DNA from 2 places in the Arthrobacter sp. Sr24 genome. Region 1 is predicted to be linked to the other one. Evidence: predicted binding sites of a transcription regulator. Region 1 holds the regulator's gene; the other holds the start of a gene.
What was found. Region 1 encodes LexA, which represses DNA repair genes until DNA is damaged. Its sites were predicted from a motif close to TCGAACANNTGTTCGA; they were not measured.
Positions count from the first base shown of each region.

Region 2: ACX80D_RS07645 (HNH endonuclease signature motif containing protein) is a predicted target of LexA. The motif match lies at 1,751-1,766, and genes of this name have one in related genera.

Region 1 is NZ_JBTNDB010000014.1:37,487-40,847, reverse strand. It holds gene ACX80D_RS10745 (histidinol-phosphate transaminase) at 1-343, opposite strand, end outside; gene ACX80D_RS10740 (LysM peptidoglycan-binding domain-containing protein) at 420-980, opposite strand; gene lexA (transcriptional repressor LexA) at 1,260-2,003, shown strand; gene ACX80D_RS10730 (ATP-dependent DNA helicase) at 2,124-3,361, opposite strand, start outside.
Region 2 is NZ_JBTNDB010000008.1:66,499-69,859, reverse strand. It holds gene ACX80D_RS07660 (acyl-CoA thioesterase) at 62-550, opposite strand; gene ACX80D_RS07655 (hypothetical protein) at 716-1,174, shown strand; gene ACX80D_RS07650 (DUF456 domain-containing protein) at 1,197-1,697, opposite strand; gene ACX80D_RS07645 (HNH endonuclease signature motif containing protein) at 1,809-3,361, shown strand, end outside.

The DNA.
Region 1 (3,361 bases):
CCATTACGGTGCGTCCCGGGCCTCCGAAGGCCTGCAGCAACTGCTGGAGCACCTCATTGGAACCGTTGGCCGCCCAAAGATTATCTTCACTTAGGCTGTGGCCAAGATACGCCGCCAACTCTTGGCGCAGGACGGTGAATTCCCTGTCCGGGTAGCGGTTTAGTCCATCTAGCTCTTGAGCCACGGCTGCCAGGATTGCTTCCTTGGCGTCTGCCGGAACACCAAAGGTATTTTCATTGACATTCAACAGCACCGGAACATCAAGCTGTGGTGCTCCGTAGGGGTGCTGGCCACGCAAGTCGTCACGAAGCGGCAATTGACTTAGGCGTTCAAACTGGTCCATACCTTCCAGCATATTTGCAGGCCGCGGAAAAGTCCGAAACGATGACACCATGCGGACACCGTCTCCCGGAGTAACGCTACTTCGGGATGGGGACGTAAAGTCGCTGACCTGCCTGCAGAACGCCCGTGCCCAGCTCGTTCAACGCAATGATTTCACGGACCACATGACGCACATCGCGAGTGGGGTCGGCAGCACCGGCGATGCTCCACAAACTGTCGCCCTGCAGGACTGTCACAGCCACAGCATAGTCAGCCATGTTGACCGCCTTTACCTCACTAGCCGCGTTTGCCGGACTAGCAAACGAGCCAGCCATGATGGCGAAAGAAACAAACAAGATCAGCGCCGCGGCAGCGATGGCCGGGATACCGAAGAACACCAACCGGCCACGGCGTGTCAAACTGAGCCCAGCACCGGCAAGCACGTTCAGGGAACTACGACCCATTTCCCCGGACGACTCTGCACCAAACCGTGCTTCGTCAGACTGGGCAGCGGGCGCCCGCATACTGGTGGATCGAACAGCACCGCTTCGAACAGCACCGCTTCGAACACCGCCATGATTACCAGCACTACTCACAGTGGGCGCCGCACCGGCTAGGGACGCGCCAAAGGATGCGTGGGAGATAAGCAATGCGTTCATGATTTCTGGTCCTTTCACCGTGAACCTAGGATCCCTGGGCTAGCTGCATCCATCGGACCAAGATTCCACAATCAACATATTCGATAGAACGTATGTTCTAATTTCCTACTAGTACAGTTTTAGCATCTATAGACGACACTTGCCAAGAGCAAATAGAACAAATGTTTGAAATTCGCCTCTTCGTGGCTTAAACTTGCAGAACAAGGATTGGCCGCTAGATGCAGTCCACCAGCAGGCACTGACATTGTTCAGGGCAGCCACGAAAGGACCGACGGAACCATGGCGCTTCCAGACCCGCCGCACCGCATTCCCCAAGCACCCAGCCGCGCTGGAATGAAGGGGCTGACGGTACGGCAGAAGAAAATTCTCGAGTGCATCCAACGATGCATTGCCGACAAGGGCTACCCGCCCTCGATGCGCGAAATTGGCGATTCAGTGGGGCTGGCGAGTCTCTCCAGCGTCACTCATCAGCTGACCCAGCTGGAGCGCCATGGCTATTTACGCCGTGACCCTAAGCGTCCCCGTGCCATGGAAGTTCTTATCCCGCTGGTGCTGGACAGCGGCGTTGTCGAAATTGAAGGGGTGAGCGCCCCCAAGAATCTCCGCAGTTCCAATGGACTGAATTTCGCCGAACTGAGCAGCTCTTCGGACACCGCGTTTGTGCCGCTAGTGGGCCGTATCGCCGCAGGTGGACCCATCCTGGCTGATCAGTCAGTGGATGACATCATGCCTCTGCCACGGCAGATCGTAGGCAGCGGTGAGCTCTTCATGCTCCGAGTTCAAGGTGACTCGATGATCGACGCCGCCATCTGCGACGGTGACTGGGTGGTTGTCCGTCAACAGCCAACAGCCAACAACGGGGACATCGTGGCAGCTTTGCTCGAAGATGAAGCAACGGTAAAGACCTTCCGGCAACGCGACGGTCACACGTGGCTGCTGCCACAGAACACCCGCTATGAGCCGATTCTGGGTGACCATGCCACCATCATGGGCAAGGTCGTCTCGGTCCTCCGAAGTCTCTAACCGTTGCCAGTCATTATCAACGAGTAGCTGCTGGTGCGCCGCGGCCGGATCCTAGCGCAGAAATACAAATGCACCCCCGTAAGCTCGATAGCTGACGGGGGTGCTTTGGCGTCGCTGGGACTACTTGCCGGAGAGACGCTTCAGGGCACCCAAAGCCACGGCTCGGTCCTTAGTGGACCAGAAGGGCGGCAACGCAGCGCGTAGAAAACCGCCGTAGCTGGCATTGGCCAACCGAGAATCTAGCACAGCAACCACTCCCCGGTCCTGGCTGGAACGGATCAAGCGGCCCACACCCTGGGCTAACCGCACAGCGGCATGAGTGGCAGAGATGGCAATAAATCCGTCGCCGCCACTTTGCGCCACGGCCCGAGCACGCGCCGTGACCAGTGGATCGTCTGGGCGCGGGAACGGGATCCTATCAATCACCACCAGCCGGCAGGAGGCTCCTTGAACATCAACACCCTGCCATAGCGACATGGTGCCAAAAAGGCAGGTGTCCGGTTCGTCGGCGAACTGCTTAATGAGTCCGGACATGGAGGAGTCGCCCTGGCACAAGATCTTCACCTTGAGCTTCTTGCGGAGCTTCTCAGCCGCATCTTCAGCAGCACGCCGCGAAGAGAACAGCGCCAGGGTTCCGCCACCTGCCGCGGTGATGAGCGCTTCCAATTCATCTAATTGCTCAGCGGACATCCCGAAACCGGGTTTCTGCAGATGGGCCGCAACATAGAGCATGCCTTGTTTGGGGTAGTCGAATGGTGAACCCACATCCGCTCCCGTCCAGGCGGGAGCGCTGGGGCCCAAAAGCCCCAGCCCGCCAGCGGTGGATTGGAATGACTCGCCGATAGCCAGTGTTGCTGAAGTGAGCACCACCGTCCGGTCGGCAAACAACCCTTCGCGCAATTTCATCGCCACGCTCAGTGGCGCAATATTGAGCACCGCCGGCTCAGTTTCATCCGCTTTCTGATAGCCCTTCCCCGGCGCGAAGGCGCCTGGACGCGACGCCCACACCACCTCCCGAGCATCATTGGCAACCAGCAAACGTTCGCATAAATCGAAGATCAAGTTGAGCCTGGAACGGGCAATGGAACGCCCGCCGTCGGCGGCAGCATTGCCCTCCGGCTTCGAATCGGACAAAGCTGCTCGCACTGCATCACGCAACTGCTCCACAGCCTGCGCCTGCACTTCATTGAGTCCCTGCGGGAACAGCCCCTCAGGAACGCCAGCTAGGGCCAGGTCCAGTGCCGCGGCGCTGGCATGCAAGGCATCAACTGAAACAGCGGTGTGCTTGCGGGTGCTTGACGCCGCAGCCTGCACCATCTGCACGGAAAGTTGCCCGGTAACAGCTCCTGTCACACGAT
Region 2 (3,361 bases), on a different contig from region 1:
CCCTTGCGTTCCATGAGTATTCCACCTTACGCTGGCCAGCATCGCTTGGTTTGGAGATGACTCAGGGCTTGAAGTTTTTTGGACCCTGCAGTGTCGCCAATTGGGCCTTCTTGGTGTCCGTCAAACGCACCAAAGTGCCGCTGGGCTCATGGAAAAACGCCAAAACGGTCTCAGCAATGACGCACTTTTTCTCCGTGACCGGATCGAAAACGGCGTAAGCAACCGTAAAACTGGCTCCCTTGATGGCGCTGACCCACACCTGCACCACCGCGGCAATATTGCGGTAGTTCAGAGGCGTCAAATATTTGACCCGATGCTCCACCACCAGCGCCTGGGTGCTCTCCGGAAGGTCGGAGAATATGGGCTGCGCCACCTCAACTCCAGGAAGACCGGTGCCAGCAGGTGGACCAAAGGCATGAACCCGAGCCTCCTCGAGAATTCTCAGCACTTCCACATTGTTGATGTGTCCGTAGGCATCCATGTCCCCCCAGCGCATCGGAACATGCAGCGTAAGCCGCCGTCCGGCGTCGTGCTTCACCTCAGAATCCATCACACCAAAATCCTTCACGGATGATGCCGCCTTCCTGATTGTGGCCATATTTGCGGTACCGAAACGGGACGCCGGCCGGCTCTGCGCGCATGTTCAGATACTAGTAGGAAGCAGGAATGAGGGCGTTCGCGGCAAACAGTCAGAGTGGTTCGGTAACATGTGGCCATGCCTGTAGCCCCCTTCAGTCGCCGCCGTGTGGAAATTGTTCTGGTTCCCATCGTGGCTGCCTTTTGCATGGCCTTCATCATTGGCGCCATTGTCTTGGACCGCGACGCCGGCCCCTGCCCCACACCTAACTGGAACAACCAGCTCACGCTATCTCTGACGGGCAATGTCGAGGCCATGGCCGTGAGCGCATGCGCTGGGGCTGATTGCATTCCGGTGCCACCCACTTTCGCCAAGAATTCCACGGAAAAATCGGGGCTGCTCACCCACCAAAAGGATGGTTCTTGGCTCTTCAACGTGGCCGCGAACCCTCCCAAGTCCGTCAGTTTCCGGGTGTACGACCGTAGCGGGAACATTGTGGCTGCACAGTCGACTGCCTTGAACTGGACTCGCGTTTCCGGCAATGAACGCTGCGGTGGACGGATGTCGCCCATCAATGTTGTGCTTGACGTCCCGTAGAGCTTTTTGTTGAGGTGGCGCGCTACCTATTCAGAAAGTAAATGAGTACGCCCGTGACCCACGTTCCTGCTGCCAGTGCGGCGAAACCGAACTCTGCCAGGATCCCTAAACCTGTTGCCTTCAGAGCTGCAACGGAGGACGACACTGCCGGTTTGAACTCCTTTTGGCGGGCAAATTCCGAAAGGAAAAGTCCGACGGCGAATCCCAGCAGGAGCCCCACCACCGGTACCACGAAGAAACCAACCACTCCCAGAACAAGCCCAATGACCACTGAGCGGCCGGGGATGGAGCGTTCCTTCATGGCCTTGCCCGTCAGCACCGCGCTGGAAGCCATTCCCGCGGCGACAAAGAGTAGGCCCACCCCGAACACGATCCAACCCAGGGGCCCTCCAACCACGATCGCCCACGTCAGCAGACTTGCGGCAATGAGGATGCTTCCGGGCAATACCGGCACGATGACGCCCACTGCACCCGCTGCGATGGCCAGCCCACAAACAATGCTCCATATGATCTGTGTATCCATACGGCAAGTGTGCCATCTCCTGTTGGTCGCCGCTTCTGGCAACAAAAAACTATTCGTATATATATTTGGGAATCTATAGCATAAGCATAACGATGAGCGTAATATGAAAGTATGAGTAATCCGGAGAATGTCCCCGGAGACCGGGGCTATAAAGCCACACAGGATGTGGTTACACTCCTCAGCGCTATTACTCTTCCCTCTATTGAACCCTTTGGTACTGACAGTCCCCTTCTTGAAGGGATAGCGCTTGACGCTCCAGCCTCGATGTCGGGCCCTGAGCAGCCTTCAAAATTGGGTGTGGCCCGGGCACAATATGACACGTCCATAGCCGCCTTGGAAGTCCTAAAACGGATAGAAGATCGTCTCGCAGCAACCAAGGCCGCCTTGGTAGCCAATCTCATGGCCGCTGCAGCCATTGAAGCACAAGCCTCCTTCTTAGACTCGTGGCAATCGGGCATCTACGAATCCAGCGCCCACAGCGAATTGGCGCTGACTCTGCTCATTCCCGAACGCACGGCCGCCACACTGGCGCATCACTCAACGGAGCTGGTCAACAACTATCCCCAGACGTTCCAGCTGCTGCGGACGGGCGTCATTTCCTTAAGACATGCGTGGACCATTGTGGATGAGGTGGAAACACTTCTGGAGACGCCCGGCATCTCCACTGCTGACGTCGCAGCCTTTGAACAGCGCCTCCTGCATCTAGCGCCAGGAACCAGCGCCGCTAGCTTTACTCCCAAAGCCAGGCGTGCAAGGGAAGCCACTCATCCGGAATCCATCAGGACCCGCACCAAGACTGCCCATTCCCAACGGGCCATGACATTGGGGCCGGGCAAGGACGGCATGTCATGGCTGACCCTTCACCTGCCATCGCTGGCGGCCGAAGGAATCTGGGTCAAGTGCACCAGAACGGCCCGAGCACTCAAAAACCTGCCCCGCACCGGCGAGAACGCTGAGTCTCAGAGCAGCCAATCCGGTGAGAACAGCCAGGCCAGCCACAGCGAAAACCGGACCTTGACTCAGTTGCGGGTGGACGTCGCAGCAGCTCTCTTACTCGGCCAACAACCACTGCCTGGTTTCTCTGCGGAGAACTCCGGTGGCAATATCCCAGCCAGCAGCACTACAACCAGCACCGGTGCCGGTGCCGGTAATGACAGCAACACTGGCGCCAGACCGGCCACTGGCGGTGATACTCGTGCGAGCGATCCGAGCAGGAGTGACCCAGCGGCTACAGAAACTGGCAGCAGCGCTGCCGACCCAGCAAATGCCAGGCCGCCAGTAGGAATAGAGTCCGATTCAGGTCTATCAGCCTCAGGCCACTCAGCCTCGGCTGGAGGTGGAGCCCCACCCACGGCGTGGAAAGGGGACGGCTCTGGATATGCAAAGGGCATGGTGGATGGAATTGCAGAGAACCCGGGCCAGGAATATATGGACCAACTTGAAGCTCTCCAGTCAAACAAACTGGTGGCCGATCCACCACTGCCCGAAGCAACCATATTGGTCACCGTACCTTTTCTGGGAGCCATGGGAATCACTGATGAACCCGCCGAGCTGGCAGGCTCGACTACCTGTTCAGGACCCGTGCCGCTGGACATCGCCCGCAGGCTCATGGCTTCGGCTGGTAGCTTCCTGCGTGTCCTCACCGATCCCGTCACAGGAGAACC